DNA from 4 places in the Cedecea davisae genome. Region 1 is predicted to be linked to each of the others. Evidence: predicted binding sites of a transcription regulator. Region 1 holds the regulator's gene; each other region holds the start of a gene.

Region 1 (3,117 bases):
TCGACTTCCCGTATTTACTGGCAATGTTGCAGGGATCGTTTATTTCCCACATCAACACGCTGGTGGTGCCGGGAGGGAAAATGGGGCTGGCGATGGAGTTGATTATGGCGCCGCTGGTAGAGAAATTGGCGCAGGGCAGGAAGATAGCTTAATCCGACATGGGCGGTGCCGACACCGCCCATCCCGAATATTACCCTTCGATCACTTCATAGCTGTGGCTTATCTCTGCCGCTTTCTCCAGCATCAGCGTGACCGAGCAGTATTTCTCTGCCGTCAGCTCGACGGCACGAGCGACCGCGCTGTCTTTCAGGTCTTTGCCGGTAACCACAAAGTGCAGGTTGATATGCGTGAACAGGCGCGGCGCTTCTTCACGGCGCTCGGACGTCAGCTTCACTTCGCAGTCGGTCACCGCGTGGCGGCCTTTTTGCAAAATAGAAACCACGTCAATCGAGCTACAGCCCCCGGCGGCCATCAGCAGCATTTCCATCGGGCTTGGTGCTTTATCTCCGGAGTTACCGTCCATCAAAACCTGGTGGCCGGAAGCGGATTCACCGAGGAAGGTCATGCCTTCCACCCATTTAACTCGTGCCTGCATTTGCGTACTCCCAGTTGAGAAAAATTTCTTTCAGATTACGCGCCTGGGCCAAAACTGGCAACGTAAGGCGATCCAGGTCATGCTGAAACGAGACAATACAAGACACTTACCAAAAGCTATGCTAAAACAATCCGGATGCTGCTGCGGGACAGAGACGTTGATGCACGTAAGCAGAGGAAACGACTAATTACAGGCCGCAGGATTGACCTGCTCGCCAGCTCCCAGGGCTTGGGAAAATTTCACGATTGCAACGCCAGACAAGAGGTTCCGAGTCTTGTCTTTGGTAGCCAGTTTACAACAGAGGATAACCGCGCATGGTGCTTGGCAAACCGCAAACAGACCCGACTCTCGAATGGTTCTTGTCTCATTGCCACATTCATAAGTATCCGTCGAAGAGCACGCTGATTCACCAGGGTGAAAAGGCGGAGACGCTGTACTACATCGTCAAGGGCTCCGTAGCTGTTCTGATTAAAGATGAAGAAGGCAAGGAGATGATCCTTTCTTATCTGAATCAGGGTGATTTCATTGGTGAATTAGGGCTGTTCGAAGAAGGTCAGGAGCGTAGCGCCTGGGTTCGAGCCAAATCGGCCTGCGAAGTAGCTGAAATTTCTTATAAAAAATTCCGTCAGCTGATTCAGGTTAACCCGGATATCCTGATGCGTCTCTCATCCCAGATGGCTCGCCGTCTGCAGGTAACTTCCGAGAAAGTCGGCAACCTCGCCTTCCTCGACGTAACCGGCCGTATCGCACAGACGCTGCTCAACCTGGCTAAACAGCCGGACGCGATGACCCACCCGGACGGTATGCAGATCAAAATCACCCGTCAGGAAATTGGCCAGATCGTGGGCTGCTCCCGCGAAACCGTTGGCCGTATTCTGAAAATGCTGGAAGATCAAAACCTCATCTCCGCACACGGGAAAACGATTGTCGTCTACGGCACTCGTTAATCAGTGCAAAAAAAGGCGTGTCGCTTCGGTAACACGCCTTTTTTGTCTCTACAATTCAGGCTATGTGGAAAAGATTAATTTACCATCCCGAGGTTAACTACGCCCTGCGGCAAACGCTGGTGCTGTGCCTTCCCGTCGCCGTCGGTCTGGTACTCGGCAGCCTGCAAAACGGCCTGCTGTTCTCATTAGTTCCCGCCTGCTGCAACATCGCCGGGCTGGACACACCCCACAAACGCTTCTTTAAACGCCTGATTATCGGCGGTAGTCTGTTTGCCGTCAGCAGCCTGATAATGCAGCTTCTGCTGCTCTACACCAGCGTACCGCTGCCGGCGATACTCATCGTCATGGCCCTGCTGCTGGGCGTAACGGCGGAGATAAGTTCGCTGCACGCCCGCCTGCTGCCCGCCTCGCTGATTGCCGCCATTTTCACGCTTAGCATGGCCGGGAATATGCCCATCTGGAAGCCGATGTTGCTGTATATCTCCGGCACCATCTGGTACGGCGCATTCAACTGGTTCTGGTTCAGGATGTGGCGCGAGCAGCCGCTGCGGGAGTCGCTGAGCCTGCTCTACCGGCAGTTGGCGGATTACTGCGAGGCGAAATACAGCATGCTGACCCAGCACACCGATCCGGAAAAGGCGCTGCCGCCTTTGCTGGTTCGCCAGCAAAAAGCCGTGGATCTGATAACCACCTGTTACCAGCAGCTCCACATGCTGTCGGCCAATCAGCAGAACGGCTATAAGCGGCTGCTGCGTGCCTTTCAGGTCGCGCTCGATTTACAGGAGCATATTTCGGTTAGCCTGCATCAGCCGGAAGAGGTTCAAAAGCTGGTGGAGCAAAGCCACGCCGAGGCCGTTATCCGCTGGAATGCACAAACTATTGCCGCCCGCCTGCGGGTACTGGCGGATGACATCCTTTATCACCGCTATCCCACGCGCTTCACCATGGAAAAACAGATAGACGCCCTGGAAAAGATTGCGCGCCAGAACCCTGATAACCCGGTCGGGCAGTTTTGCCACTATCACTTCAGCCGCATTGCCCGGGTGCTGAAAACCCAGCGCCCGCTCTACGTCCGGGATTTGATGGAGGACAGGGAGCGCCGCCTGCCGTTCTTCCCGGCGCTCAGGAATTACCTCTCGTTCAAATCCTCCGCGCTGCGCAGCTCCGCCCGCCTCGGCGTAATGCTGACTATCGCCAGCCTGCTCGGCTCGTTTTTACATCTGCCAAAGCCCTACTGGATCCTGATGACGGTCATGTTCGTCACCCAAAACGGCTACGGCGCAACGCGGGTACGCATCGTCCACAGGGCGGCAGGCACCATGGCGGGCCTGTGTATCGCCGGGATAACCCTGCACTTCCACGTCCCGGACAGCTACACGCTGCTGGCAATGCTGGCGATTACCCTGGTAAGTTACCTGTTTATCCGCAAAAGCTACGGCTGGGCGACCATCGGCTTCACCGTCACGGCGGTATACACCCTCCAGCTGATTACGCTGAGCGCCGAGAGCTACATCATTCCAAGGCTGATAGACACCCTGCTCGGCTGCCTGATAGCCTTCGGCGGCATGGTCTGGC
Region 2 (3,117 bases), 1.8 Mb from region 1:
CTGCGGGAAGGCATGAATTACTAATATCATCTCAATAAACCCGCAGCAAGCCTGATTGCATAACGGCGGCTAAATATAATTTCGATCGCCACTTTTATGTACAGCTTGTTACAAGGTCAACGGCTAATTAGCGGTTTTCCAAAGCATTTTCTTATGAATGATTCGCATATGCTTTTGCGAAAATGAAGCAATGTTTATTTGAATTTTTAATCTGTGGAGAGAAAAAAAGCAGAATAGAGATTCTGCTTTTTCATTTGAAAGGGGCAGTCGAATTAACTTACTAAGCCAGGGAAAATGGCTTTCACGCCGGTCACAATAAATTCGATGCCGAGCGCCATTAAAAGCAGGCCCATGATACGGGTGATAACGTTGATGCCGGTTTGGCCGAGCATGCGCACCAGCCACGGAGCAATGCGGAACAGCAACCAACAGCAGAAGGCAAACAGCGCGATAGCAATAGAGAAACCGAGCAGGTGACCCCAGTTATGGTAGCGACTTCCCCATACGATGGTGGAGCTGATTGCCCCCGGCCCCGCCATTAAAGGCAGCGCCAGCGGTACCACACCAACGCTCTCGCGAATTGCGCTTTCCGATTTCTCCTGCTTGTTCTGCTTATCCTCGCCCAGTTTACCGCTGATCATCGACATGGCGATGGTCACCACCAGAATGCCGCCGGCAATACGGAATGAGTCGATTGAAATACCAAACACCTGCAAAATGCCATCGCCAAGAAACAGCGAGGTCCAGAGAATAATGGCGACGGAAAGGTTGGCGGTGAGGTTGGTTTTATTTCTTGCAGCCGCGCTCTGATAGCTGGTCATGCTAATAAAGACAGGAATAATTCCTACCGGGTTGACCAGGGCGAACATCCCGATAAAAAACTTAATATAGGTTGGCAAGTCGAAAAAGGATTGGGCCACGCAAGACTCCGCATATGAACAAAGCAAAAGCAGGCGTAATGTAATGGAAAAACACCCCCGCCGCCACGCTATTTCCCTGCATAATCGACTGTCCTGACAACTAATTTTAGCAGCATGGCAAACTGTTACCCGAATGTTGAAAATATGGTAACGTGAGTTGTCGCCGTTGTGACTAAAATTTTAATGATTTTTCAAACACCTGGATACTGTTAGCTGAAAGGTGTCAGCATGAGATACTTGTGATGCAGATCACGAAAAACCCACTCAGAAGTGGGTACTCTTGGGGTCACCTGAAGAGCAGAAATAATATCTCCAGCGGCTTATTCAGGGTCAGGCTCTTTTAGTAAATCAGCGGACGATTTGAGTATTTACACGGTCACTTTTTGTCTTAACACGCAACCTGTTGCCTGCTGACTATACTGTCGACTCGCGCAGCTTATTTACTAAAAGAGTTTAACATTATCAGGAGAGCATTATGGCTGTAACTAATGTCGCGGAACTGAACGCCCTCGTAGAGCGCGTAAAGAAAGCCCAGCGTGAATATGCCAACTTTACTCAAGAACAAGTCGACAAGATTTTCCGAGCTGCCGCCCTGGCCGCTGCCGACGCTCGAATCCCACTTGCGAAATTAGCCGTTGCCGAATCCGGCATGGGTATTGTCGAAGATAAAGTGATTAAAAACCACTTCGCTTCCGAATATATCTACAACGCCTATAAAGATGAAAAAACCTGCGGTGTGCTGTCTGAAGATCACACTTTCGGTACCATCACTATCGCTGAACCTATCGGTATCATCTGCGGTATCGTACCAACCACCAACCCAACTTCTACCGCTATCTTCAAATCTTTAATCAGCCTGAAGACTCGTAACGCCATTATCTTCTCGCCACACCCGCGTGCTAAAGATGCAACCAACAAAGCAGCGGATATCGTGCTGCAGGCTGCAATCGCTGCCGGTGCACCAAAAGACCTGATCGGCTGGATCGATCAACCTTCCGTTGAGCTGTCCAACGCTCTGATGCACCACCCGGATATCAATATGATTCTGGCTACCGGTGGCCCGGGCATGGTTAAAGCGGCTTATAGCTCCGGTAAACCTGCTATCGGCGTTGGCGCGGGTAACACCCCGGTTGTGGTTGACGAAACTGCCGACATTAAACGTGCTGTAGCATCTATTCTGATGTCCAAAACCTTCGATAACGGCGTTATCTGTGCTTCTGAACAGTCCGTTATCGTGGTTGACTCTGCTTATAACGCAGTGCGCGAGCGCTTCGCTACCCACGGCGGCTACCTGCTGCAGGGTAAAGAGCTGAAAGCCGTTCAGGACATCATCCTGAAAAATGGCGCACTGAATGCCGCTATCGTAGGCCAGCCAGCTGCCAAAATTGCTGAGCTTGCAGGTTTCACCGTCCCGGCTGATACCAAAATTCTGATTGGTGAAGTTTCAGTTGTTGACGAGTCCGAACCGTTCGCTCACGAAAAACTGTCTCCGACGCTGGCAATGTACCGCGCCAAAAACTTCGAAGACGCCGTGGTTAAAGCGGAAAAACTGGTAGAGATGGGCGGTATCGGCCATACCTCTTGCCTGTATACCGACCAGGACAACCAGCCTGAGCGCGTGAAGTTCTTCGGCGACAAAATGAAGACTGCACGTATCCTGATTAACACCCCGGCTTCTCAGGGTGGTATCGGTGACCTGTATAACTTCAAACTGGCCCCTTCCCTGACGCTGGGCTGTGGTTCATGGGGTGGTAACTCCATCTCTGAAAACGTGGGTCCGAAGCACCTGATCAACAAGAAAACCGTTGCTAAGCGAGCTGAGAACATGTTGTGGCATAAACTTCCGAAATCTATTTACTTCCGCCGTGGCTCCCTGCCAATCGCGCTGGACGAAGTGATTACTGATGGCCACAAACGTGCGCTGATCGTCACCGACCGCTTCCTGTTCAACAACGGCTACGCGGACCAGATTACTTCTGTTCTGAAAGCCGCTGGCGTTGAAACCGAAGTGTTCTTTGAAGTTGAAGCTGACCCAACGCTGACCGTTGTTCGCAAAGGCGCAGAGCTGGCTAACTCCTTTAAACCAGACGTGATTATCGCCCTGGGCGGCGGCTCCCCGATGGATGCTGCTAAAATCATGTGGGTGATGTACGAACATCCTGAAACCCACTTCGAAGAACTGGCGCTGCGCTTTATG
Region 3 (3,117 bases), 1.2 Mb from region 1:
GCTATCTTCTCCGCCAATGCCGCTTACCGCCTCAACAAGGCCATTAAGCTTAGCGCGGGAGTCGATAACCTGTTTAACAAAACCTACAGCGAGCACCTGAATCTGGCGGGCAATAGCAGCTTTGGCTATTCGTCCAATACGCCGGTGAACGAACCAGGAAGAACCTTCTGGGGCAAAGTGAACGTCACGTTCTGATTAATCTCGCCCCTGAGCAAGGGGCGTTTACGCTTTACTACTAACCGGCCTGGAGGCTGATATGTTTGCAAAACTTCGTACCCGCGACGGTAAAAAATTCCTTATCGCGGTAGCCATTGTCTTCACTATTGTCGTTTCACTTATTTCAAAAGTGACATTTGAAGGCGTTGAAGAGCAGTACAACTGGCCGATGGAGCAGTGGACGCTGGACATGTTTATTATGCAGGGAGCCTGGGTGGCTATTTACACCATTATGTTCACTATTCTTTGCTCGACTCCTTTTGCCTTCTATTTCTTAGCGCCTAAGGATGGCCGGGGATAATGCCTCTCCCGCCGCGCCGGCATATGCTGGCGCGGCATCACAAACTGCTTTCTTGCGGCTTTGTTGATTAAATCCACTTGCCTGAATCGCGCCTCGCGGGTACTTTGACGCAATATTTTTGCATCTCAATTTTCGACAGGACACATCGATGGCAAGAGCTAACGAAATCAAAAAAGGCATGGTTCTCAATTACAACGGCAAGCTGCTGATTGTTAAAGATATTGATATCCAGGCTCCGAGCGCGCGCGGCGCGGCAACGCTGTACAAAATGCGTTTCTCCGATGTTCGTACCGGGCAGAAAGTGGAAGAGCGCTTCAAGGGCGACGATATCGTCGATACCATCACCCTGACCCGCCGTTTCGTTGACTTCTCTTATATCGACGGCAACGAATATGTGTTTATGGATAAAGAAGATTACACCCCGTACATCTTCACCAAAGACCAGATTGAAGAAGAACTGCAATTTATCCCTGAAGGCGGCATGCCTGATATGCAGGTGCTCACCTGGGACGGCCAGCTGTTAGCTCTGGAGCTGCCGCAGACGGTAGATCTGGAAATTATCGAAACCGCTCCGGGCATCAAAGGCGCATCTGCCAGCTCCCGTACCAAACCGGCAACCCTCTCTACTGGCCTGGTCATTCAGGTGCCGGAATACATGGTTGCAGGCGAGAAAATCCGTATTCATATCGCTGAAAAGCGCTCTATGGGCCGCGCGGACTGATTTGCAGAAACGCTCTTTCGGGAGCGTTTTTTTATTTATCTCCCCCGCCAAAGTTGTTATACCAATATCGCTTTCCCCTCTATTATTTTGATGTAATTCACACTTCACCGATTAACATCCCACACCAATTCCAATTGTTGTCATACAGCTTTAGACTGACCGGGTTCATTTACCGCTAAGCAGGACGTTAACCCATGCGCACTATTGCCTCAGAAACGCTTCCGTCGGCTGTCCAGTTCCCTCGTTACGACCGCAGCACGCTGCAAACGCGCATCGTTCATTTTGGCTTTGGCGCATTTCATCGCGCGCACCAGGCGCTGCTCACCGATCGGGTGCTAAACGCTCAGGGCGGCGACTGGGGGATCTGCGAGATAAGCCTGTTTAATGGCGATAAGTTAATGAGCGATCTTCGTCGCCAGGATCATCTCTATACCGTGCTGGAGAAAGGCGCGGACGCAAACCAGGCCATCGTCGTCGGCGCGGTAAAGGAATGCCTGAACGCAAAGCTCGACGGAATGGAAGCCATTATTGAGAAATTCTGCGAGCCGCAGGTGGCAATCGTTTCGCTCACCGTGACGGAAAAGGGCTATTGCATCGACCCGGCAAGCGGCAAGCTGGACGTTGCTAACGAAAGAATTATTCACGATCTGGAGCATCCGGCAGAGCCGCATTCGGTGCCGGGCATTCTGGTTGAGGCACTAAGCCGCCGCCGCGAGCGCGGGCTGCGACCGTTTACCGTGCTCTCCTGCGACAACATCCCTGATAACGGGCATCTGGTGCGCAACGCGGTTCTGGGTATGGCGGCGCGGCGCAGCGACGAGCTGGCGGAGTGGATTGCGGAGCAGGTGACTTTCCCGAGCACCATGGTAGACCGTATCGTTCCGGCGGCAACGCCTGAATCACTGGCGGAAATAACCGAAATCCTCGGGGTGGAAGACCCCTGTGCCATAGCCAGCGAGCCATTTATTCAGTGGGTAATAGAGGATAACTTTGTTGCCGGGCGGCCGGAGTGGGAAATTGCGGGCGTTGAGATGGTAGACGACGTGATGCCCTGGGAACAAATGAAGCTGCGCATGCTGAACGGCAGCCATTCGCTGCTGGCTTATCTGGGCTACCTTGCCGGATATCAGCATATTTCTGACTGCATGGCGGATGAGCACTTCCGCCTCGCCGCCCGCCGCCTGATGATGCAGGAGCAGGCACCGACGCTGCGCATCAGCGGCGTAGACCTTCATCAATATGCCACAAACCTGCTTGCCCGCTTTGCCAACCCGGCGCTGAAGCATCGGACCTGGCAAATCGCGATGGACGGCAGCCAGAAATTACCGCAGCGCTGGCTGGAAAGCGTGCGCTGGCACCTGCAAAACGGAGATAGCTGGCCGTGCCTCGCGCTGGGTATCGCCGGCTGGATGCGTTATGTCAGCGGCGTGGATGATAAAGGCAGCGCCATTGATATTCGCGATCCGCTGGCAGAAAAGATCCATACTCTGGTTGCCGGGAGCGATGAAACCAGCCGTGTGGATGCCCTGCTGAGCCTGCATGAAATTTTCGGTGAAGACCTCCCAGCCAACCCGCATTTTGTCACCGAGATCCAACGGGCATGGCGGCAGCTTGCTCAGTTTGGCGCACGTAAAGCGGTCGAAAACCTGGCCGCAGGTTAGCAATCAATGCGTTTAACGCGGTTTCCTCAGGGCCAAACCGCGTTGAGCCTTCTCTTTTGTCCGGGTTTTAGTCAGGATAGTCAGCGTGAATAATTAACATAACTGGCTAATAAGCGTGGCTTACAGGCTGTAACCACCCGGAGTACCCGTGACAAAAACGAATTTAATTACCGGCTTCCTCGGGAGCGGCAAAACCACCACCATTCTTCATTTACTGG
Region 4 (3,117 bases), 170 kb from region 1:
TTCTTACCGGCCAGCAGATCCAGCACTTCCTGGACGCTGGTGGTGTGCGCCAGGCGTTCAATCACCGACTCATCATCCAGCGCGTTGGTCAGGCTGGTAATAACCTGAATGTGCTCGTTATTGCGGGCGGCAATGCCGATAACCAGGCGGGCAATGTCTTCCGGCTCTTCGCCGAAGTGCACGCCTTCAGGGTACTGGCAGAACACCACGCCGGTTTTCAGCACGCGGTCTTTAGCTTCTACGGTGCCGTGAGGAACCGCGATGCCTTCGCCCAGGTAGGTCGGTGTCAGTTTTTCGCGCTCAAACATCGCGTCAACGTATTCCGGCTGAACATAGCCGCCGTTTACCAGTTGCTCACCGGCGAAGCGAATAGCTTCTTCTTTGGTGCTCGCTTTCAGGCCGAGGAACACGTTACCCGCGCCCAGCTTGAATACGCCTTCTTCGCTGGAAACAAAGCTGTCTTCCAGGCTGTGCATCACCTTCACTTCTTTGTCGCTCAGGTTCTGAGAGGCAACCAGGCGCTCAACCAGGTTGGCATACAGGCTGCTGTCGAGGAAGTTGGTCAGGGAGATATGCTGTGCCTGAGGCACCTGGCGCATAGCGCGCTCGGTCAGGTCGCGGTGGGTAATCACCAGGTCAACATCGTCCGGCAGGCTGTTGATTGCGCAGTTGGTCACGGAGATGTTTTTCAGGCCCGCGTCGTTCACTTTCTTACGCAGCACGCCCGCACCCATGGCGCTTGAACCCATACCAGCATCGCAGGCCACGATAATTTTGCGTACGTGGCTCAGGTCGTTAGACAGGCCAGCACCTACCGCCAGCGGCGCTGCGCCACCTTTGGACTCGGCTTTCATCTCCTGCATACGGCGAGCCGCAGCTTCGATGTCGTCTTCTTCTTTCACTTTGCTGGTTTTCAGCAGAATGGCGGAAACCACGAAGGAGACAACCATTGCCGCACAGATAGCTGCGATGTTAGCGAAGTAAGCGCCTTTCGGGGTCATCGCCAGAACGGCCAGGATAGAACCCGGAGAAGCCGGGGAAACCAGGCCGCCGTTCAGTACGGTCAGGGTGAACACGCCGGTCATACCGCCGAGGATAACGGCCAGGATCAGACGTGGATTCATCAGCACATACGGGAAGTAAATTTCGTGGATACCGCCCAGGAAGTGGATGATAGCCGCGCCGCCAGCGGACTGCTTGGCGTTACCGCGACCGAAGAACATGTACGCCAGCAGCACGCCCATACCCGGGCCCGGGTTAGCTTCAATCAGGAAGAAGATGGATTTGCCCAGCTCGTGGGACTGCTGAATACCCAGCGGCGAGAAGATGCCGTGGTTGATGGCGTTGTTCAGGAACAGGATTTTCGCCGGTTCTACGAAGATAGACGCCAGCGGCAGCATGTCGTGCACAACCATGAAGTTAACGCCCGCCGCCAGAACCTTGGACAGAACTTCAACCGCAGGGCCAATCCCCATGAACGCCAGAATCGCCAGGATCATCCCGATGATACCGGCAGAGAAGTTGTTCACCAGCATTTCAAAGCCGGACTTAATTTTACCGTCGACCCACTTATCAAAGTGTTTAATCGCCCAGCCGCCCAGCGGACCGGCAATCATTGCGCCGAGGAACATCGGCATATCCGCGCCGACGATAACACCCATGGTGGTGATAGCACCCACCACGCCGCCGCGGTCACCGCCAATCAGGCGGCCACCGGTGTAACCGATTAACAGCGGCAGCAGGTAAGTGATCATCGGGCCTACCAGCTTCGCCAGCGTCTCGTTTGGCAACCATCCGGTGGGAATAAATAAGGCCGTGATAATACCCCAGGCGATAAACGCCCCGATATTTGGCATGACCATATTGCTGAGGAAACGACCAAAGCTTTGCACTTTGATCTTGATATCGGATGACATACTCGTACCCCTTGTTGGTGTTACGCGCTGGGAAGCAGCCCGAGGTTTATTGTTAACGTAGCGGCAGGGTCGCCGGCCTGATGCAGTAAAGTGAGGCGAATCTGGCACTGAATCGTTTAGCTGTCCAGCCGACGACAAAATATGTGACTTAGATCACCAATAATCAGGGATCACCCGCCATCATTGAGTGATCAGCGTCACAAAATGTTTGTGTAAAAAAAATACACGGCTGCTTTTTTAACCCTGATTGACCTTTTTATGTGACAAATATCACATTTACTTATGACGCCTTTGTTATTTATTTGTGATCTATCTCACAAGATATTTTCAGGCAGATTAATCCGAGTGTGATCCAGTTAAAATATGGCAGTTGACAGCGGGCGAACATTAATTGCGCGATGAAAGTAAATTACAGCGAAGCGGGGGCGCGTTGAGAGGAAGCAAGCGCGACGAAAAACGCCGCGCCCTGATGGATGATTATTTAGCTAAATCCACGACAATGCCGCGGGCCTGAGCAAACAGCTGCTGATAGTGAGCATCGCTATCGCCAATGCCCTCTTCCACGCCGATGGTGTTATACAGAAAGTCGATTTTCGCATCCTGCACGCCCAGGTAGCCCATTGAGCCATTGATGAAGTCGGTCATGTTCTTTTCCCAGCCGTATTTCACAAAGCCTTCCTGCGAGCCGCCCACCAGCGCCACCCAGCGAATTTTTTTGCCGCCCAATTTACCGCCGGGACCGTAACCCAGGCCGTAGTTCCACACCCGGTCGAGGTAGCCCTTGAGCATCGCCGGGAAGCTGTACCACCACACCGGGAACACCACGACCACGGTATCTTTGTCTTCTATCTCGCCAAACAGGCGGTGGACTTCCGGGGAGTATTGTTTTTCAGGGTTGTTCCAGTCCGGCTCGTCGTCCACGCCCAGCGCCGGATCAAAGCCGCTGCGGTAGAGATCAAGAGAAGAGACGTTGATGCCGCGCTCCGCCGCCTCGCCCTGAATTTCCTGTACCACCTGCGCGGTTAACGAGTCGCTGCGCGGATGGGCCCAAACAATATACATATTCTCTGATTTCATGGAGTTATCTCATCCTGTTGGGAAGTGACATCCACTTTACGGCCCCCGGATAATTCTGTAAAACGTAGTATTTAAGATGGGTTAATGAAAGGTTTTCACTAATGGCGCTGAATTTTTCCGACTT

What was found. The regulator CRP, encoded in region 1, controls carbon source genes, mostly activating them, when cyclic AMP is high. The targets are predictions, from matches to a motif close to ATGTGANNNNNNTCACAT.
Region 2: adhE (bifunctional acetaldehyde-CoA/alcohol dehydrogenase) is a predicted target of CRP. The motif match lies at 1,158-1,175, and genes of this name have one in related genera.
Region 3: ACG1VR_RS07175 (mannitol dehydrogenase family protein) is a predicted target of CRP. The motif match lies at 1,324-1,341, and genes of this name have one in related genera.
Region 4: ACG1VR_RS00700 (PTS mannitol transporter subunit IICBA) is a predicted target of CRP. The motif match lies at 2,175-2,192, and genes of this name have one in related genera.

What each region holds. Positions count from the first base shown of each region.
Region 1 covers NZ_CP172054.1:228,386-231,502, reverse strand. The annotation lists gene ACG1VR_RS01445 (phosphoribulokinase) at 1-152, shown strand, start outside; gene ACG1VR_RS01440 (OsmC family protein) at 191-595, opposite strand; gene crp (cAMP-activated global transcriptional regulator CRP) at 910-1,542, shown strand; gene ACG1VR_RS01430 (YccS/YhfK family putative transporter) at 1,605-3,117, shown strand, end outside.
Region 2 covers NZ_CP172054.1:2,075,235-2,078,351, reverse strand. The annotation lists gene ACG1VR_RS10255 (YchE family NAAT transporter) at 273-920, opposite strand; gene adhE (bifunctional acetaldehyde-CoA/alcohol dehydrogenase) at 1,396-3,117, shown strand, end outside.
Region 3 covers NZ_CP172054.1:1,416,941-1,420,057, reverse strand. The annotation lists gene ACG1VR_RS07190 (TonB-dependent copper receptor) at 1-195, shown strand, start outside; gene ACG1VR_RS07185 (DUF2534 family protein) at 257-517, shown strand; gene yeiP (elongation factor P-like protein YeiP) at 666-1,238, shown strand; gene ACG1VR_RS07175 (mannitol dehydrogenase family protein) at 1,433-2,899, shown strand; gene ACG1VR_RS07170 (CobW family GTP-binding protein) at 3,048-3,117, shown strand, end outside.
Region 4 covers NZ_CP172054.1:54,888-58,004, reverse strand. The annotation lists gene ACG1VR_RS00700 (PTS mannitol transporter subunit IICBA) at 1-1,916, opposite strand, end outside; gene ACG1VR_RS00695 (NAD(P)H oxidoreductase) at 2,394-2,993, opposite strand; gene ACG1VR_RS00690 (LysR family transcriptional regulator) at 3,095-3,117, shown strand, end outside.